3 regions of the Pseudovibrio sp. Ad5 genome follow, and region 3 is predicted to be linked to each of the others. Evidence: predicted binding sites of a transcription regulator. Region 3 holds the regulator's gene; each other region holds the start of a gene.
The links. The regulator PhoB, encoded in region 3, activates phosphate uptake and scavenging genes when phosphate is short. The targets are predictions, from matches to a motif close to TGTCATNNANCTGTCAT.

Region 1 (8,056 bases), 110 kb from region 3:
GGCGGCCGCGTTCCTATAAACTCATGTAAAATTGAGGTCAGAACCAAAAGCCGCCGCGTAGGCGGCTTTCGTGTTTTAGCTCTCCTGCGCGGCGTAGGAGAGAATTATGAAACACACTGTTGTCGATACCACCCGTTGCTTCCGCCCTAAATCCGAAGCTCTTCAGCTGCTGATCGATCGCGGCTTCCTGCATCAATGCACGGACTTGGAAGCGCTGGACGAAAAACTGCAAGCAGGTCCTATCACTGCATACGCTGGATTTGATGCGACAGCAGACAGCCTGCATGTCGGTCACCTGTTGCCGTTAATGGCCATGCGATGGTTGCAGAAAACCGGGCACAAACCAATCCTGTTGGTGGGCGGTGGTACAACCCGCGTTGGTGACCCAAGCTTCCGCAGTGAAAGTCGTCCGTTGCTGGATGATGCCCAGATTGAGCATAATCTTGCAGGTATCCGCGCAACCGTAGAACGTCTCTTTGATTTGTCTGAAGGGCAGGGCCAGATCGTCAACAACGCGGAATGGTTGGATGAATTCCGCTTCCTTGAGTTCCTACGCGACTTCGGCACGCACTTCACCGTCAACCGCATGATGACGTTCGACAGCGTCCGCTCTCGCCTTGAGGCACAACAGCCACTTTCCGTACTCGAATTCTGCTACATGATGCTGCAAGCCGTTGATTTCGTTGAGCTCAACCAGCGCTTTGACTGCACATTGCAGATCGGCGGTTCCGATCAATGGGGCAACATCGTCAATGGCGTAGACCTTGGTCGCCGTTCCGGTAGCCAGCTCTTCGGCTTCACACTGCCACTGCTGACAACAGCCTCAGGCAGCAAAATGGGCAAGACTGCAGAAGGAGCGGTGTGGCTTAACCCGTCCCGTCTGTCCAGCTTCGGCTTCTGGCAATTCTGGCGCAATGCAGACGATGCAGATGTGCCGCGATTGCTCAAACTCTTCACCGATCTGCCACTGGGCGAGATTGATCGCCTGTCTTCCTTACAGGGGCAAGAGCTGAACGAAGCCAAGAAGATACTGGCAACACAAGTCACCGGCATCGTCCACGGCCTAGCCGCAGCAGAAGCTGCTCTCCAGCAAGGCGAGGCGCTCTTTAGCGGTCAGGAAGACCTCACCCAACCAACCCACGAGCTGCCATTGTCCCTCCTCGCCAAACCACTCGGCCTACTGGACCTACTGGTTAAAACCGGCTTCGCCACCACCAACAGCGAAGCCCGCCGCCTCATCCGCGGCGGCGGCGTCCGCTTGAACACATCCATCGTTCTGGAAGAAACTCGGATGATTTCTGAGGGCGACCTAAAGCCGGGCGAGCGACTGACCCTTGCAGTCGGCAAGCGGCGTAAGGCATTGGTGGAGTTCGTGTAATCAAATATAGGGGGGCTAACAAGGAGTTGCCCCCTTAATAAAGTTCACGTTTCAAAAGATTGTATCCACCCTAACAGCACGTCAAGTTGGTCGTCTTCTGGTACCATCGTTTGTGGATAGTATTGATGGTTAGGAAGTACGGGTTTATGCGCAACTCTACTCGTATCACGATTGAAAACAGGAAAGTATTGAGTGTTGACTCCTAGAGCTAATAGATTTTCAAATATATGGCCGAGATAATTTGAATAATATTCTTTTACTGTCTGTGCTGAAACGAGTGCGTGACCAAAATGCGAACGTTCCTCGTTACCGTCGTAGGCGTTGATTACATTAAATTTTCTTGTGGTGTCATCTCTTTGGAAGAAGAATCCAGACAGTTCTCCATCAATAACTTGCACTGTGCCAATATCATCAGGTATGCCTTCTGGCTCATGAAGTTGCTTCATAGATATCCTGTGAAAGGCCTCCATGTTGGATATTAGATCATCTATATCAACGCGTGATGTTGGATGATCCTCCACAGCAAATGTTGGTTGAACTAAGCCAAACTCCCAGTTTTGCTCGAAAGTTCCTCTCCCATTTCCCAAACCTATATGGGGAATGATGCGGGGGTTGTCTTTGGTAAAGATTCCAAATCCATCTGGATGGTATGGACGAACACGAACCAGCCGTCCGTTGTAACCCATGAAGTATAGGCTTGGAATTTGAGGTTGGCGCAAAAAGAAAGTGCCTGGATGGACAATCATTGTGCCATAGAGCAAGTTCTCTTCTAGAATTTCAGGAAATGGTGTAGAATTTGGATCGGGCATTTTCATTTTCTTTATTGGTTATGTGAATTTAGTTAGGACGCTTAAAGAAGGACGAAGCCGGTCGCCTAATGTGAAAGGTAAGTTGAGACCGCTCTGATGTTTTTCGTTGACGAGGCCCTTGTAATTTCCATAAAAAAAAGCCCCCGCCTAGAAAGGCAGGGGCCAAGTCATATGGATATGAAGCAGGGACAAACCCTGTAAACCGTGGGGCGAGGTCGCCACACGAACTGTGTAAGACGCTACTTAGGCATTTGCGAGCGGACGACTTCCCGAAGGGCGTCAACCGGCTCAAGAGCCTTGCCACGTTTAATGTGCCAGAAGGTCCAGCCATTGCAGGCTTGCTGACCCTGAACGAGCGCACCCACCTTATGGATGGATCCTGAATGCTCGCCGCAGATCAAGGAACCATCGGCGCGAACCGTAGCCTTGAAGCGTCCACGCGCATCGGTCAGTTCCGCGCCCGGTGTCAATAATCCTGTCTCCAACAAATTGCCAAACGGAACCCGTGGAAGGGAGCGTTTGCCTTGTGTCATCGCCAGAAAATCATCGTTGGCAGGTGTAACCCGGTCAATCCGTTCGGAAGCTGCTTTAATGTAAGAGTCTTCACGCTCACATCCCACAAAGTGGCGGCCAAGCTTCTTGGCAACAGCACCAGTGGTGCCTGTGCCAAAGAATGGATCAAGGATCACATCGCCCTGGTTTGAAGTGGAGAGCAGCACGCGGTAAAGCAGGCTCTCCGGCTTCTGAGTTGGATGCACTTTGTCGCCGTTGTCGTCCTTCAGGCGTTCGTGACCAGTGCAGATAGGCAGCACCCAGTCAGACCGCATCTGAAGATCGTCGTTAAACGTCTTCATCGCATCGTAGTTAAAGGTCGGCTTGCTCTCTTGTGAAGGGCAGGCCCAGATGAGCGTCTCATGAGCATTAGTAAAACGTTTGCCACGGAAGTTCGGCATCGGGTTTGTTTTCAGCCAAACCACATCATTGTTGATCCAGAACCCAAGGTCCTGCATCACCGCACCAACGCGGAAAATGTTGTGATAAGAGCCAATAACCCAGATGGACCCGTTTGGCTTCAACACGCGGCGAACCGCTTGCAGCCAAGCACGAGTGAACTCATCATAAGCTTTAAAGCTGGAGAACTGATCCCAGTGATCATCGCAGGCATCTACCTTCGAATGATCAGGTCTGTGCAGATCTCCGCCCAGCTGTAGGTTATAAGGGGGATCGGCGAAAACCACATCCACGCTGTTGTCAGGAAGCTTGTTCAAAGCCTCAACACAGTCGCCCTTAATAATTGTATCAAGCCAGTCTGGCTTGGTGGAAATGTGGGGTGCCATCAAGGACACCCCTTCTTTACGCTGTACTCTCATTGCGACGCAACACCTCACGCAATTCATGAGTGCTATGGTTACCCACTATGGTAAACCAGAGGTTAATAGTGGATATCTTTTATTCTTTTAGAATCAACGCTTTATTTACAGATTCGAATATTCGTCTCGAAGTTAACCCTCATTAATATTCGGCCGCAGATTCCCTTGGGGTAGAGGTTTATGAGGAGTTAAAATGGCGAAAATAGAGACCCTAAATATTTTTTTGAGAGTCAAGCTTTTTTGCTGGCTAAAAAGAACAAGGTAAACGCACTGCGGGGACAGCGGGCAAATCGGTTAACGAGTGTGGCAGGGCTTACGCTGCGGACAGCGCAAAAAAAAGCGCGCCATGTAAAGCGCGCTTCCAAATTGCAAATCAGTGCAAGAGAGGGGCTTACTCAATCCCCATGCAATTGGCGTAGAACGTGACTGTCGCTGGCCAGTCAGAAAACACACCGCTCACCTTCACATCCTGTGCCAGCACATCCAGCAGTTCATAAACGCTGCCTTCGCTGGTGATCGCATCATTGATGCTGCGATAATACCAGCCGCCTTTGTTGTGAGAGAGCAGGCCAGAGCGCTCCAGCGTCCAGGTAAAGATCTTGATGCCAGCCTCATTCGCAGCCTTTGCATAAGCCGACGGCACGATCTTCCCGTCATCCAGAGTGACAAGCATCCAGAGAGGAGGGGAGATATAGTTCACGCCCATCTCTTTCAACTCAGCCATGGACGGCTTGAAACTGGTTGGATCAGATGTGTCAAAGCCCTGCATGCGGAAGCGGCCATCAAGGAACACAGCCTGCTTTCCAAACTCAGGCTCATTCTTGATCCAGTACAGCACATCATCCAAAAAGAAGGACTGCGGATAAACGTCAGAAGCCGGAATACCTGCTGCTTTATACTCTTCAATCAGCTTCTGAGCGAAATCTTCCTGAGTGAACCCGTCAAACGGCATCTTCACGCTCGGGCGCTTCAACTCCGGCGTAAATTTAACGCCTTGTTCTTTGAAGAGCTCAATGGACTGAGCATGGGTCATCAAAGTGCCGCCAGCACCAGCTGCCGCATAAAGGTCTGTGCGCCAGTCAGCTGTGCCTTTCAGGAAGTCCTCAACCGTTGTTGCAGCTGGATTAGAGGCGTCCATCTTGCCGGTGAGACCTTGGAACTCCGCCAATGTGATCTCAGAGGTTCTGCACTCTGCCGTTGCTTTCTCGCCATTGGCAGCAGCAGTAAACGGAGCAACACACGTGCTTGCCAGATCAGTCGCGAGGATATCTGTGGTGGTCGCCAGATCATTTTGAGAATGACGGCAGACCAGCTCCTTATCCTTGGTGAAGGTAACATCACATTCCTGCACCCCCGCACCCATCACAGCTGCAGCTTGATAAGACTCTAAAGTATGCTCAGGAAACTGCAGGGGAGCCCCACGGTGCCCGATCGTGAAACTGGAAGCCTTTGCAGGATTGCCGATACAGGCGCGCAACTTATCCTTCAACGGGCTCTCTTGCATCTGCTCAACGAGAAAAGCAGGCCGCGGCCCCAACTGGGCAGCTTGTGCGCTCACAGTAAGGCAGGTGCCAGCCACCAAACCAAGCGCAGCAGTACGAACAAAGTGCATAAAAAGATCCCTCCCGATCATCTGAAGCGTAGTCCTGCAAAGTGCCTCTAGAACTCGCCCATGCAATTTTCAGGATAGTTTTACAGAATAAACTGAAGGAGATAAGGGTAAATATGTAGCTATGAATCTCAATTCTGTGTGCAGAGCTGAAACTGACGCTGCGTGAAAATATCCTCACTCGCTAAAAAATAAACCATATTTGTCCGCAGTTTGTCTTGACCCTGTCGTAAACATCCCTCAGATATATAGTGACACGAAAGAGGAGAAACCGAACGTGTCGACTATATCCGATAGCGACGTTGTGATGGAAAGCCGTTCCATCCGTACGCCTGAGACAATTCCCCCACAATCCTTTAAAGATGCCAGTGAAGCTGTTGCGCACCTGATCTATCTGTTTGATCGGGCGACTGACTTTCTACGTGAGAATTTTAAAGAGGCTGCACAGGGCAGCATGTCGGAAACCCGGGTCAGAGCATTTTACCCGGAACTGCGATTTGAAGTTTCCAGCCACATCCGCGTTGATACGCGCCTGTCCTATGGCTTTGTGGCGAGGCCTGGCAAATACAAAACCACAGTCACCCGGCCTGATCTGTTTAAGAACTACCTGGAACATCAGATTGATCTCCTGATCAAAAACCACGGCCTTGAAGTGGTGATCGCTGAAAGTGATCAGCCGATCCCGCTGCATTTTGCCTTTTATGATGGCGCACACGTGGAAGGCGCTTTGCCATCCAGCGAAGAGCGCCCGCTGCGTGATGTGTTTGATGTGCCGGATCTTGCCGTCATGGATGATGCTATCTCCAATGGCACCTACCGTTCGAAAGATGGCTTTGAGCCGCTGGCGCCGTTTACGGCTCCGCGCGTGGATTATTCCCTGCATCGTTTGCAGCACTACACCGCAACCGCGCCGCGCTATTTCCAGAACTTCGTGCTCTTCACAAACTATCAGTTCTACATTGATGGCTTTGCGCAGATGGCAAAAGAGCTGATCAATGATCCGGAGAGCGGATATGTAGCCTTTGTCGAGCCAGGTAATCTCATCACCTACGCAGGTGATAAAGAACCGCGCGAAGGTGTGGCCCCGCCGCGCCTGCCACAAATGCCAGCCTATCACCTGCTGCGAGAAGATAACTCCGGTATCACCATGGTGAACATCGGTGTTGGCCCGTCCAATGCAAAAACCATCACCGACCACATTGCAGTGCTTCGCCCACATGCCTGGTTGATGCTCGGCCACTGCGCTGGGCTTAGAAGCAGCCAGCAGCTCGGTGATTACGTACTGGCTCATGGTTATGTGCGTGAAGACAAGGTGCTGGATGCTGACCTGCCAACATGGGTTCCAATCCCGCCACTGGCAGAAGTGCAGGTCGCGCTGGAAGATGCCGTTGAAAAGACCACCGGTTACAGCGGCTATGACCTGAAGCGTGTGATGCGCACAGGAACCGTAGCCTCCATCGATAACCGCAACTGGGAACTGCGCGACCACCGCGAGCCGGTGCAGCGTTTCTCTCAGTCCCGTGCGATCGCGCTGGATATGGAATCTGCAACCATCGCTGCCAACGGTTTCCGCTTCCGCGTTCCTTATGGAACCTTGCTCTGCGTATCAGACAAGCCGCTGCATGGGGAATTGAAGCTGCCCGGCATGGCGACAGACTTCTACCGGACGCAAGTGAACCAGCATCTGGAAATTGGTGTGAAGACCATGGAGGTCCTGAGGGAAATGCCGTTGGAACGGCTCCACTCTCGCAAACTCCGCAGCTTCATGGAAACCGCATTCCAATAAGCACTGATCAGCATTTGTAGAAACAAGAAAAGCCGGGCTCCAGACCCGGCTTTTTGCTGCGCACTTAAATCACGCCGCCGGCCTTCAGCGCTTTCATCATCACTGTTGGCAGGGCTTCTCCCTCAAGCTCATCTGGTGCTGACCACCAATAGCCGTCAGGCTCGTCATAATGTGCTGGTGCCTGTGCCTGCCAGACGCTCATTTCCAGATGGAAATGCGTGAAAGTGTGCTTCACATCCTTCGGCGTACGCACCCAGTCCGCAGTGATCGGAGCATGTGAGAGGTCTTCCATCGCTGCATTATCTGCCCAATGCGTGGTGATGGGCTCACTCATGCCAGCAAGCAGTCCTTTATCTTCGCGTTTGCGCAAAAGAATGCGGCCACGTGCATCGCTGAGCAGAAAGGCCATACCGCGTCGTGTCGGTTTCACCTTCTTGGGGGCTTTGCGTGGCAGCGTGTCCGCAATGCCTTGCCTGCGACCCTCACAAACATCCATCCACGGGCAGATGCCACAGGCCGGAGACTTCGGTGTACAGATTGTGGCGCCAAGGTCCATGATGGCCTGCGCAAAATCGCCGGGGCGATCATGCGGCGTCACTTCAGCCATCAAGGGCTTCACTTCAGCTTTTAGAGCAGGGAGCTCTGTCAGCAATGCATGGCGGCGGGACAGAACCCTCTCCACATTGCCATCAACCACAGCAGCATGGCGCCCAAAGGCTATCGTGGAGATTGCAGCAGCCGTGTAAGGACCGATGCCCGGGAGCTTTAAAAGCCGCTCTTCTTCCTCAGGAAAACGCCCATTGTGATGCAATTGGACAAATTTTGCACACTTATACAGATTTCTTGCACGGGAATAATAACCAAGCCCAGCCCACGCTTTTAGGATGTCTTCTTCCTCCGCATTGGCCATATCAGCAAGTGTTGGCCATGTCTTTATGAAGAGATTGAAGTAGTTTTTCACTGCCGCAACAGTAGTCTGCTGAAGCATGATTTCTGAGAGCCAGACATGGTAAGGGTCTGGTTTTACACCGGAAAGTATATCAGCAGGAGCTGTTCGCCATGGCAGTTGGCGAGAATTTCTGTCATACCAGTAAAGAACAACTA
Region 2 (8,056 bases), on a different contig from region 3:
GAAGAACCGGCGCACGCCTGTTCGCGCCAACCTCACCGGATTAACATTCGCAGCAGCAGCAAACGCAAGCGGCAATGCTAGAATACCCGCAATCAAGGTACCGACCACGGCCATGATGAGAGTTTGCAGCAATGCGAAATAAACCTCCCCATGCTGCCACTCGCTGTTCATCCAAAACTCATTGAACATAAAGCGCAGGTTGGAAACATCAGGATCCAGTCTTTCCGAAGAGAACGCCAGCGACATCAGCTGACCAGCACTCAGTCCGTTCAGCTTGCTGTCAAAGTCAAACCAGAAGTTCTCCCACCCAACGAAATAGCGATGCACCTCAACTTTGCTCTTTGTCAGCCAGATACGTGTATATAAAGAGGGCCGCGCATTAACCTGGGTTTTCGAGACCTTGAGCCAGTCAGCTTCAGCTCCACCAATAAACTGCGGAACCCCATCTCCAACCTTGAATGTAAAAGGCTCACCAAACTCTGGATGAGTGTAAGTCACCACATCATCTGCAAAGTGAAGCACCCCATCTTCACCGAGCAGAATGGAGGATTGCCCACGTGATTGCTCAATCCAATCTGGCTGCTCTTTATATATAGCCCGTCTGTTGCCCTCCAGACTGACAACAAATCCCTGATCAGCCTTCTTGAACTGATACTTTGCATGCACCTTGTGGGCATAAGCATCCAGTGCAAACAGTTGAGCCATGTCCCCACGAGCCTTCTCCATCACGCCCGGAACATCAAACGCGAAAAAGCAGAGAGCCAAATAAACAACAACCAACAGCGACAGCACCGGCCCAAGCAAGCGCTTTTTCAAATCCAGCCCGAGAACACCGGGATACTGCTCGTCCAACCGTTGCTCTTCATGATGCGACGTCCCACGCAAGGCACTAATATCTGTCATAGAACGCTCCATCAAACTTGCCCCGTCTGACCAATAAGTTTTTGTCGCATCCAGCCGCTGAGGTAATCGATGGACGTGATTGAAAGAACCAGCATGAAAATGATGACAAGAATGTCAGCTCCATAGTTCCAATCGACAACCATCTTCAACTCAGCACCAAGACCACCAGCCCCGACAAACCCAAGGATCGCAGAGGCCCGTACGTTCACTTCCAACCGAAGCAGCGTGTAAGACAAAAAATTCGGAAGCACCTGAGGCAGAATGCCAAAGCGAATTTGCTCTAACCAGTTGCCACCTACACTGCGAATGCCTTCAGCAGCCTTCAGGTCACAGTTCTCATTCACCTCAGAAAACTGTTTGGCGAGTGCACCAATTGTATGCGTTGTCACCGCAATCACAGCTGCAACCGGACTTGGCCCAAAAATCAGAACCAGCAACAGCGCAATCACAATCTCTGGAAACGCGCGAAAAATATCCATCACCCGGCGCATCGCTGCAACGGCAAGCCGATTGCTCATCAAGTTACGGCTCGCAACAAAACTCAGCGCCCCGCCCAGAAAAAATGCCAGAAGAGTTGAGACCAAAGCGATGTTGACGGTCTCGATTAGGTACGGAAGATATTGAAGAACAAGTGCGAAGAGCCCAATCAGCCCTTCCTCATAAGCACCAATGAACAACTCAGCCGGATAATCAAAGAATTTACCCAAGCCTGTCCAAAAGCCACCAGAATTTGCTTGGTCCGCAACAAACAAGCCACCGAAGATGCTCAGGACACAAAGGCCGAGCAGAGAAAGAGTATATAGCGTTCGGCGCCGGGCAACACGCTCATAGGCCTGAGAAATCTCGGCCAGACGGGAAGCTTCGGCAAGCGCCAGATGAGCGGCCACTTCAACATCCTCCAAACAGGGAAATGATGAGAGCCACCACGGCCCCCATAAAGAAAGGGCGCAGTCAGATCCGCGCCCCTTTATTACTCTGAGAATTAGTTAGCTTTTTTTGCTTCAATCTTACGGCGACGCGCTTCAACAATGGTCTTGTAGAAGTCGTGGTTCACTTCCACGAAGTCAGCGTACTCACCACCCTGTGCGGAGTAGAAGCACTCGGTGTTATCAGTCACCATGGACTTCAACGAGGCAACAACCTTCTGCTTTACGTCAGATGGAAGCGACTTACGTACAACAAGCGGACCATTAGGGATCAGCGGAGACTGCCAGACCTGAACCAGATCAGACATATCAACCATGCCTTTATCTACCATCTTACGCAGATTACCAGAGGTGTAGCCCTCTTCCCATTCGCCAACGCCAGATGCCCAGGTGACGCCACCGTCAACATCGCCATTCAAAACAGCAAGAACGTTCTGCTCGTGTCCACCAGAGAACTGCGTAGAGGCAAAGTACTCTTTCAGGTTCAGGCCCATATCGTCAAACGCAACAGAAGGAACCAGATAACCGGAGGTGGAGTTAGGGTCAGCAAAGCCCATGCGCTTGCCCTTCATGTCTTCCAGCGTTTCAATGCCAGAATCCGCACGAGCAACCAAAACAGAATAATAGCCTGTTGCGCCATCTGTCTGCTTGGTGGTCAGCACTGGCTCAACAGCATCAGGAGCTGACAGATAAACAGCGGAGTAACCGGAAGCGCCAAGCTCGGCATAATCCAGGTTACCACCCTTCAGGCCTTCAATAGTGCCAGCATAATCAGCAGCTGGGAAAAGCTTAACCGGAACACCCAGCAGCTTTTCAAAGCGATCAACCAGACATTGATTGGAACGAAGGCGGTCCGCTTCGTTTTCACCACCAAGAATACCAATGCGGAATTCAGTGATTTTCTCTTCAGCCAGAGCCATAGGCGCAGCAAGAAGGGTCGTGCTAACAGCAAGAGCTGCAGCAACTTTACCAATGATTTTCATCAGAGCACTCCAATATCAGAATAAAAATCTAAAACCGCTGCTATTCAGCAGCAGAGACGACAGGCGAAGCATCACCTTTCGCCAGTTCCAGGGCAGCGATTTTTGCACCTTCGCTACCAAGAGAAGTTGAGGTCATCCCCTCCTCAAAACTGTCGTCAGCACCGTAGATCTCACGGGCCACTGCGGTCGATAGCTCATCCGGTTTCCCATCAAAAACAATCTCACCATCGCGCATACCAATCACGCGGTCGCAGTAGTTTCGAGCAGTATCAAGAGTATGGAGATTACAAATAACTGTCAGGCCATCTTCCGTGTTGATCGCCTTAAGAGCGTCCATCACCACCTGCGCATTCATCGGATCCAGCGAAGCAATCGGCTCATCGGCCAAAAGCATTTTCGGTTCCTGCATAAGAGCACGAGCAATCGCAACACGCTGTTGCTGACCACCAGAAAGATTTTCGGCCCTTTTCAAAGCCGTTTCAGCAATACCAAGTCTTTCAAGTTTCAACAGAGCCTGAACCCGCTCTTCACGAGTGAACAGCTTGAGCATGCTTGAAACTGTTCCGTGTGCATTCAAACGCCCCAACATAACGTTGGTTAAAACATCAAGGCGAGGAACCAGGTTGAACTGCTGAAAGATCATCGCGCAATCACGCTGCCAGCGGCGCTTATACGTCCCCTGTAAAGCAAGCACATCAACACCATCAACAAGGACACGCCCATCGGTTGCCGGGGTAAGTCTGTTGATCATCCGCAGCAACGTGGATTTACCCGCACCAGAACGACCAATAATGCCGATCATCTGAGGCTTCTCAACAATGAAACTCGCCCCTTTGACAGCAACATGCGCGCCAAATTCTTTTCTAACGCTTTCAAACTGGATCAAGAGTCCAACCCCGGTACCTGTTAAAATTTAACGTACTAGGCACACGCGATTGTTACAGCGAAATGACGCTCACTCACAAAGCAACCCCGTCAAAAAACCGTCACACCCCACCTCCCCCACATAGCTGGCAAAACGAGCATTACATTACGTTTCTATGACAGAAGGAAAAACCAACCGGCTTTCAAACCAAGGTATCGAAACTCTGCTTTTCAGGGAATCAAAAACCGTCGATTGAACGCTAAGCACTCTGAATGCTCAGTAGGGCTGAGCACCTAACTTCTGAAAGCATCGACATTAAAAAAGCAAATGGGCGGTACTGTTAGGTACCGCCCATTCGAATATAAATTAGTGCTGTTTGCCAGCTGCTAGGTCTAAGGCCGCTATCCTGCGATTAGACCCTAGAAGTGAACTGACTTCGCAGCAGCAGGTTTCTGGAGTGGTGGGGCGAACTTAGTGAGGTCGATGCCTTCCACTGCTGCCTTGTACTCATCCATGTTTGGAGTTCTGCCGAGGATTGCGGAAAGAACAACAACCGGAGTGGACGCCAGCAGGGATTCACCCTTTTTCTCAGAGGAATCTTCTACCACACGGCCCTGGAACAGGCGGGTAGAGGTTGCCAGAACGGTATCCCCCTTAGCAGCCTTCTCCTGGTTACCCATGCAAAGGTTACAGCCAGGACGCTCCAGGTACATAATGTTTTCGTATTCGGTACGTGCTGTTGCTTTTGGCAGTGCATCATCGAATTCGAAACCGGAGTACTTCTGCAAAATTTCCCAGTCACCTTCTGCCTTCAGCTCATCAATAATGTTGTAGGTTGGCGCTGCAACAACAAGCGGAGCATTGAACTCGACCTTACCGCCGTCTTTCTCAAGGTTCTTGAGCATCTGAGCAACAATCTTCATGTCGCCTTTGTGCACCATGCAGGAACCAACGAAGCCCAGATCAACCTTCTTGTCACCACCGTAGTAGGAAACAGGACGGATGGTGTCGTGGGTGTAACGCTTGGAAACGTCATCATTGTTCACGTCAGGATCAGCTATCATTGGTTCATCAATCTGATCCAGATCGACAACAACTTCAGCAAAGTACTTCGCGTTGTCATCAGGTGTCAGCGCAGCTTTCTCGCCAGACTTGATTTCTGCAATGCGCTTGTCTGCTTTATCGATCAGGCCTTGAAGAACTTTGGCATCATTTTCCATGCCTTTGTCGATCATAATCTGAATGCGGCTCTTCGCAATCTCAAGTGATTGAACCAGAGTGTCATCCTGAGAGATACAGATGGAAGCTTTTGCCTTCATCTCAGCAGTCCAGTCAGTGAACGTGAACGCCTGGTCAGCAAGCAAAGTTCCGATGTGAACCTCAATAATGCGGCCCTGGAACACGTTATCGCCAAACTGCTTCAGCATCTGAGACTGTGTTGCATGCACCACATCGCGGAAATCCATGTGGTTTTTCATGGTGCCTTTGAAAGTCACCTTCACAGATTCAGGGATCGGCATGGTGGCTTCACCAGTTGCCAGTGCCAGCGCCACGGTGCCAGAATCTGCACCAAACGCAACACCCTTAGACATACGGGTGTGGCTGTCGCCACCGATAATGATCGCCCAGTCGTCAATGGTGATGTCGTTCAGCACCTTATGGATCACGTCTGTCATGGCGTGGTAGACGCCTTTTGGATCGCGCGCGGTGATCAGGCCAAACTTGTTCATGAACTTCATGAGTTTTGGAATGTTAGCCTGCGCTTTCAAATCCCAAACAGATGCAGTGTGACAACCGGACTGGTAAGCACCATCAACAGTTGGAGAAATGACGGTTGCCGCCATGGACTCCAGTTCCTGTGAGGTCATCAGACCAGTGGTGTCCTGAGAACCAACGATATTCACTTTCACACGAACGTCAGAACCAGCATGCAGAGTTGCACCCGGAGTTGCGCCAACAGCATTGCGGTTGAAGATCTTCTCAACAGCAGTCAGGCCCTGACCTTCATGAGAGATCTCTTTGGCCGGAGCAAAAGCGGACTTCAGTTCAATGCCAAGTGTTTCAGATGCAAAAGTCTGCAGCTTTTTACCAAACACAACAGCATAGGAGCCGCCAGCTTTCATAAACTCAACTTTTTGAGGTGTGAACGCGGAAGAAACATCAACCAGCTCTTTATCACCGTCATAAAGCTTCTTGGTTTTAGTGTTGATGGTGAGCACCTTACCAGTCTCAACTGAGTAGGTCTGCTCAAGAACAGGATCACCATTTCCATCCAGAACGGTGTTGCCATCAGCGTCCTGTTTCTTAACCCAGTTTTTCAGGTCAAGCCCGATACCACCGGTCACGCCAACAGTGGTCAGGAAGATTGGAGAAATGCCGTTGGTGCCAGCAACAATCGGCGCAATGTTCACGAAAGGAACATATGGGCTTGCCTGTTTACCAGCCCACAGCGCAACGTTGTTTACGCCAGACATACGGGAGGAGCCAACGCCCATGGTGCCTTTTTCAGCAATCAGCATCACGCGCGCATCAGGATTTGCTTTCTGCAGTTCCTGAATTTCCGCCTGCGCTTCAGGTGAGATCATGCACTTGCCGTGCAGTTCACGGTCAGAACGGGAGTGTGCCTGATTGCCAGGAGAAAGAAGGTCGGTTGAGATATCGCCTTCACCTGCGATGAAGGTCACGACTTTGATTTCTTCGTCTACGTCAGGAAGCTTTGTGAAGAACTCAGCCTTTGCGTAGCTTTCCAGAATGTCTTTTGCAATCGCATTACCTGCTGCAAAAGCTGCCTTCAAACGCTCGGTGTCTGCCTCATACAGGAACACCTGGGTTTTAAGGACATCGGCAGCCTGTTGCGCAACAGACGCGTCATCGCTAAGCGCCAGGTCAAGAAGAACCTCAACAGAAGGGCCACCCTTCATGTGAGACAGCAGTTCAAAAGCGAAGGACTGAGAAATTTCCTCAACAACAGAGTCGCCAAGAATGATCTCTTTCAAAAACTTCGCCTTTTCGCCAGCTGCGCTGGTTGTGCCTGGCAAGGTGTTGTAGATAAAGAATTTAAGGGAACCGTCTCTGTGTTCGTTCTTGAGATCTTTAATCTGCGAAATGATCTCATTCACAAGTGCGCCATCTTCAATCGGCTTGGGGTTCAAACCCTCGGCTTTTCGAGTGTCAATCTCATTCAAGTAGTCAGTGTACAAGCTCATGATTATTCCGACGCATTTGTGTTAGACGATTTATGTTTGGTGTATCCTGAACTCTATGTCAAAACCATCTCTGGCAAACCGGTCCAAGTTTGTTGTATGCGGTCGTATACCAAATGACATTGGCATGCAAGATGTTTCCAGCAGTTGCAGAGCTCCAACCCCACCCGCATCACTAACAAGCTTATCTATCCACGCAGCCCCAGAACAATAAATTCTGCGAGAGGCTCATTCTGGCAGGCTTTGCCGCCACCCTACTCTTCATCGCCCTAGCCCTTGAACAGACAGTAATTGAGGCAAAACACAGCATCCCTGCGGACTTCATCACCGCACAATTTGCCGCGCTCAAAACCGGGTAAGGAGGCTAAAATGGACCTCGCCCCACGCCGCAAAAAAGCACCACCCATATTTAAAAAAGCCCAGAGCCCTTTTAAAGACCCTGAGCAGACTGAAATTCTTGATCTGGTATCGAATTCGACTACTTGGCAGCCTTGGAGGTCAGCTTCGCCAAAACACCGCGCATTTTTTCGATTACCGGAGACTTATCGACATTATCCAGATCCTTCATTGTTTCTTTCGGATCTTCATAAGCCAACCAGACCTGCCCCTCAGAATCCTCATAGACCTGCACTTTAAGTGGCAGATACAGGCCTGCCCGTGGGTCGATCTCCATCGCAGGTGTACCAAGTACCGGATTACCGAAAATCAGCAACTGGTTCGCCGGAATGGACATGCCAACTTTTTCAGCTCCCGCAGCATGGTCAACACGAGCAAATATTGTTGCACCTGCTTTCCTGGCAGTAGCCTCCAGAGCATCCATAGTCTCTTGCACTGCTTTATTGGTATCGACCTTGATAATATCTTGAGCCATGACGGGATACAAACTCCCAAGTATTAGCGCTGAAGCCAGAAACAAACTACGCAAATCACTATCCTTCTTGTGAAATTAATCCGGCTTCGAGGAACATATAGCCAAATACGCCAGAAGCCCGACTTAGATAACCAAGCCCTTCCCCTACCGGAGTTTGATTATTTAACTATGGAAATATTCTAGCTACATATAAATTATTTTCACATGATCGTGTCTGATAGACTGATGGGTGTGGGATGGAGCGTGCTGCAACTGCGGACTGAAGGTTAGCCGAGTAACAGTGTGATCGAAGCTTACAGCTTCTG
Region 3 (8,056 bases):
AGGTCTGATCACAAAGAAAACCGAGATCGCCACCTCAAGCGCAGCAACAGTTTCCGGCATGGACGGTCAGGTGACCATCAGTGCGCAGAAGCCTGAGTTTGAGCAGATCCTTGCGGCGTTGAAGACCTATTATGATCGTGAAATCGAACTTCTGACAGGCAAGATCGAAGCGCGTGGCCGATCAGAAATCAGCGTGAAAACCAAGATCGCTGGCTTGGAGACCCGCTTGGCCAACGAGAAAGACCCTCTCGTTGCACAGCGCCTGACCTCTGAGGTTGAAGGTAATAAAGCCGCTCTGGTCAAGATCATGAGTGCGCTGGAAAAGCAAAAAGCTGAACTGGTTACTCTGCAGGGCCATCTTGCCAACATTGGCACGGGCGGCACACTCAACGCCAACATGCCAAGTTTCTTTGTAGAGGTGAACGGCGGAACCATTAAAGCAGAAAAGGTGACACCAACCAGCGTCACCGGAACAGCCTTCATTCCGCTGTCTACGGATGCTGCCGTACCAGCTGGCCAGTGGGGCGTTGAAGAGCTGGAAACGCCAGAAAGTTTCCGCAAGTTTTCAGACAAAGAAATCGCCTACACCGATTATCTGGTCTCCAAAGGCACAGTTGCAAACGAGTGGAACTCCATCTTCTTCAAGTCCGGCGCAAGCCGTGAGCCGGAGATGGCAGGCATTTGGGGCGCAGCCGTTGGTTCCTTCTGGACCATGCTCGTTACCCTGTCCCTCTCGTTCCCAATTGGTGTGTCTGCCGCAATCTATCTGGAAGAGTTTGCACCAAAGAACCGTTGGACACATCTGATTGAGGTGAACATCAACAACCTGGCAGCCGTGCCGTCCATTGTGTTCGGTTTGCTTGGTCTGGCGGTGTTCCTCAACGTCTTTGGATTACCGAGATCGGCGCCCGTTGTCGGCGGTATGGTGCTGGCGCTCATGACTCTGCCAACCATCATCATCGCCTCCCGCGCAGCGCTTCAGGCCGTGCCACCAAGCATCCGCGAAGCCGCGCTCGGCGTCGGGGCGTCCCGCTTACAGGCCGTGTTCCATCATGTGCTGCCACTGGCAATGCCGGGCATCCTGACCGGAACCATCATCGGCATGGCGCAGGCACTGGGTGAGACCGCACCGCTTCTCATGATCGGCATGGTGGCCTTCATTGTAGATATCCCGGCAAGTCCGGTTGATCCCTCTACCGTGCTGCCAGTTCAGATCTTCATGTGGGCAGACTTCCCGGAACCTGCCTTCCAGCAGAAAACCTCTGCCGCGATCATGGTGCTGCTCGGCTTCCTGATCTCGATGAATGCAATCGCAATCGTCCTTCGTAAACGTTTTGAGCGCCGCTGGTGATTTGAAAGGCAAGATCATGGCATTGGAAATGACCACAGACACCGAGAGTGTAATGGATACAACAATGAGCGCCCCTCCAGCCGTTTCAGCTGAAGGCGAAACACTCAAGATGCGTGGCCGCGATGTAAAAGTGTTTTACGGCGACAAGCAGGCCCTTCATGGTGTCGATCTGGATGTTCGCAAAAATCAGGTGACCGCGCTGATCGGCCCGTCCGGTTGCGGCAAGTCCACCTTCCTGCGCTGTCTGAACCGCATGAACGACACCATCGATATCTGCCGCGTGCAAGGCGACATTCTCCTCGACAATGACGATGTCTACGACCCGCGCATTGATGTGGTGGAACTGCGGGCCCGTGTTGGCATGGTGTTCCAGAAGCCCAACCCGTTCCCGAAATCAATCTTTGAGAACGTGGCCTACGGCCCACGCATCCACGGTCTGGCACAAGGCAAGTCGGATCTGGAAGATATCGTCGCAAGTTCCCTGCAGCGTGCAGGTTTGTTTGAAGAAGTGAAAGACCGTCTGGACGAGCCGGGCACAGGCCTTTCCGGTGGTCAGCAGCAGCGCTTGTGCATCGCGCGCGCAATCGCTGTGTCCCCGGAAGTGATCCTGATGGATGAGCCGTGTTCTGCGCTCGACCCGATTGCCACTGCAAAAGTGGAAGAGCTGATGGACGAACTGCGCCAGAACTACACCATCGTCATCGTAACTCACTCCATGCAGCAGGCCGCACGTGTATCCCAGCGCACCGCGTTCTTCCATCTGGGTAATCTGGTGGAAGAGGGGCTGACCAACGACATCTTCACCAACCCAAAAGACCAGCGCACGCAGGATTACATCACAGGCCGTTTTGGTTAAGAATAAAAGAGCGGTACTCTAAGGAGATATCCGATGAAAGATCATATTGTCTCTTCCTTCAATGAAGAGCTGAAAGAACTGGCCGGACGTGTCGTTGAAATGGGCGGACTGGCAGAAACCCTTGTTCACGACGCTGTCACCGCACTGCTGAGGCAGGACCGCGAACTGGCAACCCGCACCATCGCTGCCGACCAGCGCCTGGACAACATGCAGGCCGAGCTGGAAGAGCTGTGCATCTCCGTGATCGCACGCCGCCAGCCAATGGCAAGCGACCTGCGCGACATCATCGCCGCCATGCGCATCTCCAACGATCTGGAGCGCGTCGGTGACATGGCCAAGAACATCGGCAAGCGGACGCTGGCGATTGAATCCGAATTCAACAACAAGCAGCTCGCTGTGGGTGTTGAGCACATGTCTGATCTGGCGCTTGAGCAGCTCAAAGCCGTTCTGGACGCCTACACCTCTGGTGACCTTGAAGTTGTCCAACGCGTACATGTTCGCGATGACGAAGTGGATGCGCTTTACACCAGCCTGTTCCGCCAGCTGCTCACCTACATGATGGAAGACCCGCGCTCCATCACCATGTGCGCGCACTTGTTGTTCTGCGCAAAGAATATTGAGCGCATCGGTGATCATGCAACCAATATCGCAGAAAACATCTACTACATGATCTCCGGAAGCCACCTTCCAACAGATCGTCCAAAGACGGACGAGCTGGCGCAGTCTACAACCGTGTAGAGTGTGTTCACTTATAACGAGCAGAACACACGCAATTGCTTTATAAGAGAAGGTGCAAAGAGAGCACTTTAATATGCCTAAGATACTGATTGTAGAAGACGAAGAACCGCTAAGCCTGCTGCTGCGTTATAACCTTGAAGCAGAGGGCTACACTGTTGACGTGTGCGCAAGAGGAGATGAGGCGGAAGTCCTGCTGCAGGAAAGCCAGCCGGACCTGCTGCTGCTGGACTGGATGCTTCCGGGCCTCTCTGGCATCGAGCTCTGCCGTCGTTTGCGGGCACGCTCAGAAACCGAGCGCATGCCGATTATCATGCTCACAGCGCGCGGTGAAGAATCCGAGCGCATCCGCGGCCTGGCGACCGGGGCCGACGATTACGTCGTCAAACCGTTCTCCGTTCCGGAACTTATGGCCCGTGTTCGTGCGATCTTCCGCCGTGCATTGCCAGAAGTTGTCTCCACAATGCTCAAGTCTGGCGACATCGAGCTCGATCGCGAAACCCACCGCGTGCGCAGAACAGGCCGCGAAATCCACCTCGGCCCCACAGAATACCGCCTGCTGGAGTTCCTCATGAGCGCACCGGGCCGCGTTTACTCCCGTGAACAGCTGCTGGACGGTGTCTGGGGCCATGATGTTTACGTAGATGAGCGCACCGTGGACGTCCACGTAGGCCGCCTGCGCAAAGCCATCAACAAAGGCCGCATGAAAGACCCGATCCGCACCGTTCGCGGTGCCGGATACGCTTTCAACGACCAGTTCGCTGTTGGGTAATTGATCTCTGCTATATGCGCATTGTGAAACTGCATCTCCCTTCCAGAGGTGCAGATCAAAAACAATGCGGATAACAAATGATAATCAAGACGGTTGATCGAGCGACCGCTCATATCTACGACAATCTCTGTCAGGCCTATGAGGCAGAGTTCTCACCTCTCACACACAAACATCCAAACGCGGATGGTTTGTTTGCCAAAGACACGCTTCTTGAAGGCAACATCACCGGCTATCTGGCTTTAAATGATGATATCCCCGCCGGGTTAGCTGCAATCAAGCGGCAAGATCATCACGACTTTGAAGTCTGCGAGTTTTACGTGGTGCCAGTGTTCCGCAGACATAAACTGGGACAGCGCTTTGCAGCTGCGTTGTTTGATCAAATGCCCGGTCACTGGCAGATCAAGCAGATTGAAGGCGCTGATCAGGCCATTGCCTTTTGGCGTTCTGTTATCAGCACCTACACCTCAGGTCAGTTTTTGGAAGAAAACTATACGGACCCATACTGGGGCGCCGTCACCCGCCAAACCTTTAAAGCTCACTAGTTCTCAAGCCAGAGCGACAAGCGCCAGATCAAGACGACACGCAAACAGCAAAAAGCCGGGCTTTGGACCCGGCTCAATACGTTGCTTTTTCAGCTCAAATTAGCTTGCGCGGCGGTTGCGGCGGTCGCTGACGGGCTGATAGGCAATGCTGCGATGATGCGCACAATAAGGTGTGCCTGCATCTGACTGGCGCCCACAGAAATAGAAGTCATCAGAACTCGGATCACCAATCGGCCACTTACAGGTGCGCTCATTCAATGTCAGGATGGAGGCGCGCTCTGAAACCGGAATAAAGAGATCGGAGGTTGGGACTGGAGAAATTTCTGGTTGTATAGCTTCAATCGGTTCAACTTTAAGGGCGTTGGCACCGGCTATCGTTGGTTGAATTTGTCGAGGACTTGGAGAAGGCGCAACAGCTGCAATCGCTTCAGCCACTGTTGGTTTGGTTGAGGTGACGACCCTTGCCGCTGGGGCAGGTGCCTTTCTCGTTTTGGTTGCACCACCTCCCGATTTGGCGCGACCTGAAAGACCAAGGCGATGAACCTTACCAATCACCGCATTACGGGTCACATTGCCAAGTTCCCCCGCGATTTGACTGGCGCTTAACCCGTCTGCCCAAAGTTTGGTTAGTAACTCTACACGTTCTGCTGTCCAGCTCATTAAAGGGCCCCGTCTTCCTTCAGTGGCGCGCAAAACAGCATTCGCTCAGTTCGGACGCATCCGAAAGTGCCGCTTACCTGAGCGTGTGTGCTTGCAGCGTTCAGTAACTACGAGATGGTGTATAACTCTTGTCACACAGTACTATATGGGCGTTGATACGAGCAATAACCTCAAAGAATTGAGGTGGGGAAGACTCTGGTTTTCCCCAGAATTGCCGTACTACTACTTACCTATAACAGCCTTCTTGTGGTGGGAGAAGATTATCAATCTAAAGAATAGGAGCTGTTTGTTAAACCAAGTTCCACCGCATTCTTTCCAACACAAAGTAAGAGCTGATAGCGTTACCCCGTTGATATTTAATACATATATTTACCACTGAAAAACAACTAGTAAAAAACACTAGTAAACTACAAATTGCATAACACAAGAACTAAGCGCACTCCTCTCTCATATGCCGTAGTACACGCTAGAGGTGTATTGAATAAACCTTAAGAACCGTGGAAAAAAACTGGTCATAGAGCATGGGATTTAATCTCTACTCTATCCTCTAAAAATGCCACAATGCATGCTTCTTCCGGTAGTAGCCTGTTTAAGCTGCACCAGAGGGAGAGAGACAAGGCTGGCAGCCAATTCCTGAACGGGAGTAAGGTATTGCTGGCAATACGTGTTATTGACTGCCCTGAGGGAACGCGGTTTATATGTCGCTTCTCTTAGTTTCAAAACGCCACACGGCGTTTTTTTGTTTTTGTAGCAACCAGGACTTTTGAGCATATCGAGAAAGCTCAATCCATGAGGAGTAAGAAATGACGACTTCGTCGCTAATGCAGACTTATGCACGCTCAGACCTCGCGTTCGAGCGTGGGGAAGGTGTCTGGCTGATTGCGGCTGATGGTCGACGATACATGGATTGTGCCTCGGGTATTGCCGTCTCCGGCTTGGGTCATGCACACCCAAAGCTCGTTGAGGCACTGAAGTCTCAGGCTGAAAAGCTGTGGCACGTCACCAATCTCTACACAATTCCAGAGGGTGAGAAGCTTGCAAAGCTGCTGACAGACAACACCTTTGCTGATGTTGTGTTCTTCACCAACTCCGGGACGGAAGCAACAGAAGGGGCCATGAAGGCCGCACGGCGCTATCACTTTGCCAAGGGCAATCCGGAAAAGAACCGCATTATCACCTTTGAAAATGCGTTCCACGGCAGAACCATGGCAGCGCTCGCCGCTGGTGGTCAGCAAAAGTACCTCGAAGGCTTCGGCCCTGCGCCAGAAGGGTTCGATCAGGTGCCCGCTGGAGATCTGGACGCGGTTAAAAAGATGGTCGGACCGGAAACTGCAGCCATCATGCTGGAGCCGGTTCAGGGTGAAGGTGGTATCCGCACCATGGACCCGGCCTTCCTGAAAGGTCTGCGCCAGATCTGTGATGAGAATGACTTGTTGCTGATCTACGATGAGATCCAGACAGGCGTTGGCAGAACCGGCAAACTCTTTGCCCATGAATGGGCAGGCGTTGCACCGGATCTGATGGCGATTGCAAAAGGCATCGGCGGCGGCTTCCCAATGGGGGCGTTCCTCGCAACCAATGAAGCGGCCAGCGGCATGGTTCCGGGCGTTCACGGCACCACATTCGGCGGCAACCCGCTGGCGATGGCTGTTGGGAATGCTGTTCTGGAAACGGTTCTGGAACCAGGCTTTCTGGAAGCTGTGCAGGAAAAAGGCTTGCAGCTGAAGCAGAAGCTGGCCTGCGCTGTTGATCAGCACAGTGATGTGTTTGAGCTGGTGCGCGGTGAAGGCCTGATGCTTGGCCTGAAGTGCAAAGTGCCGAACACACAAGTTCTGGCACACATGCGCAACAACGGCCTGCTGCCAGTTGGTGCCGGAGACAACGTGCTCCGTATTATGCCGCCAATGATCATTACTGCTGAAGAAATTGACATGCTCGTCCAAAAAATCGAAGCCGCTGCTGCGGATGTGGAAACCGAGCTGAAAACTGCCGAGACTGCCAAATGACCACTATGACAAAACCACAGCACTTTCTCGATATCAGCGATTTTTCCGGTGATGACCTTCGCCAGATTATGCAGGTCTCCAATCAGATTAAAGCCACCCGCAATGGCGTTCATCGCGGGCAGGGGCCATTGGCAGGCAAAGTGCTCGCCATGGTCTTTGAGCAGCCTTCCACCAGAACCCGCATCTCCTTTGATGTGGGCATGCGGGAACTGGGCGGCGAAACCCTGATGCTGACTGGCGCAGAGATGCAGCTTGGCCGCGGCGAGTCCATTCCAGATACCGCCCGCGTGCTGTCCCGCTTTGTGGACATGATCATGATCCGTATGCTGGACCATGATGCCGTGAGAGAACTGGCAGAGTACGCTACCGTTCCGGTCATCAACGGCCTGACCAAGGTTTCGCATCCTTGTCAGATCATGGCCGACATCATGACATTCGAAGAACACCGCGGAAGCATTAAGGGTAAAACCGTTTCCTGGGTGGGCGATAGCAACAACGTTCTTTACTCTTGGATCGAAGCGGCAGCAAAGTTTGACTTCAAAATTAACGTCGCCGCACCAAATGAACTGACAGTACCTCTTGAATGGATCGAAAAGGCCTATACATCCGGTGCTGAACTCGTCGTGACAGACGACCCGTTTGCTGCTGTGAAAAACAGTGATTGTGTTATCACCGATTGCTGGGTGTCCATGGGAGATGACGAAGCACAAACGCGTCATAACCTGCTGGCTCCTTATCAGGTCAATGAACGCCTGATGAGCGAAGCCAACGATTCATCTTTGTTTATGCACTGCCTGCCTGCGCATCGTGGGGAAGAAGTGACAAATGAGGTAATCGACGGCCCGCATTCTGTGGTATTCGACGAGGCAGAAAACCGACTCCACGCCCAAAAAGGCATTATGGCGTGGTGCATGGGTGCTTTGCCTGAAGGATAAAAAAGTAAAATGACAAATACACCTGCTCAACCGACCGCCGCTGGCGTTGACGCTGTTGTTCCTTTTGCTGTTGAAGCATTGGACGTTCGCGGTCGGGTTATCAATATGGGGCCGGTGCTGAACTCTATGCTGGCGCGGCACAAGTACCCTGCGCCAGTCAACAAGCTGCTGTCAGAGGCAATTGTCCTGACAGCCATGC

Region 1: PsAD5_RS22560 (glycerophosphodiester phosphodiesterase family protein) is a predicted target of PhoB. The motif match lies at 5,381-5,397, and genes of this name have one in related genera.
Region 2: phnC (phosphonate ABC transporter ATP-binding protein) is a predicted target of PhoB. The motif match lies at 3,842-3,858, and genes of this name have one in related genera.

What each region holds. Positions count from the first base shown of each region.
Region 1 covers NZ_LMCH01000064.1:249,969-258,024, forward strand. The annotation lists gene tyrS (tyrosine--tRNA ligase) at 107-1,378, shown strand; gene PsAD5_RS22550 (hypothetical protein) at 1,423-2,187, opposite strand; gene PsAD5_RS22555 (site-specific DNA-methyltransferase) at 2,427-3,524, opposite strand; gene PsAD5_RS22560 (glycerophosphodiester phosphodiesterase family protein) at 3,949-5,169, opposite strand; gene PsAD5_RS22565 (AMP nucleosidase) at 5,474-6,952, shown strand; gene mutY (A/G-specific adenine glycosylase) at 7,017-8,056, opposite strand, start outside.
Region 2 covers NZ_LMCH01000011.1:22,085-30,140, reverse strand. The annotation lists gene phnE (phosphonate ABC transporter, permease protein PhnE) at 1-903, opposite strand, end outside; gene phnE (phosphonate ABC transporter, permease protein PhnE) at 915-1,790, opposite strand; gene phnD (phosphonate ABC transporter substrate-binding protein) at 1,886-2,812, opposite strand; gene phnC (phosphonate ABC transporter ATP-binding protein) at 2,853-3,698, opposite strand; gene PsAD5_RS07125 (bifunctional aconitate hydratase 2/2-methylisocitrate dehydratase) at 4,097-6,883, opposite strand; gene PsAD5_RS07120 (DUF302 domain-containing protein) at 7,359-7,751, opposite strand.
Region 3 covers NZ_LMCH01000064.1:364,027-372,082, forward strand. The annotation lists partial or broken gene PsAD5_RS28880 (DUF3333 domain-containing protein) at 1-10, shown strand, start outside; partial or broken gene pstA (phosphate ABC transporter permease PstA) at 641-1,351, shown strand; gene pstB (phosphate ABC transporter ATP-binding protein PstB) at 1,416-2,207, shown strand; gene phoU (phosphate signaling complex protein PhoU) at 2,241-2,945, shown strand; gene phoB (phosphate regulon transcriptional regulator PhoB) at 3,019-3,714, shown strand; gene PsAD5_RS23080 (GNAT family N-acetyltransferase) at 3,792-4,256, shown strand; gene PsAD5_RS23085 (GcrA family cell cycle regulator) at 4,356-4,916, opposite strand; gene PsAD5_RS23090 (aspartate aminotransferase family protein) at 5,720-6,922, shown strand; gene argF (ornithine carbamoyltransferase) at 6,919-7,857, shown strand; gene PsAD5_RS23100 (Hsp33 family molecular chaperone) at 7,867-8,056, shown strand, end outside.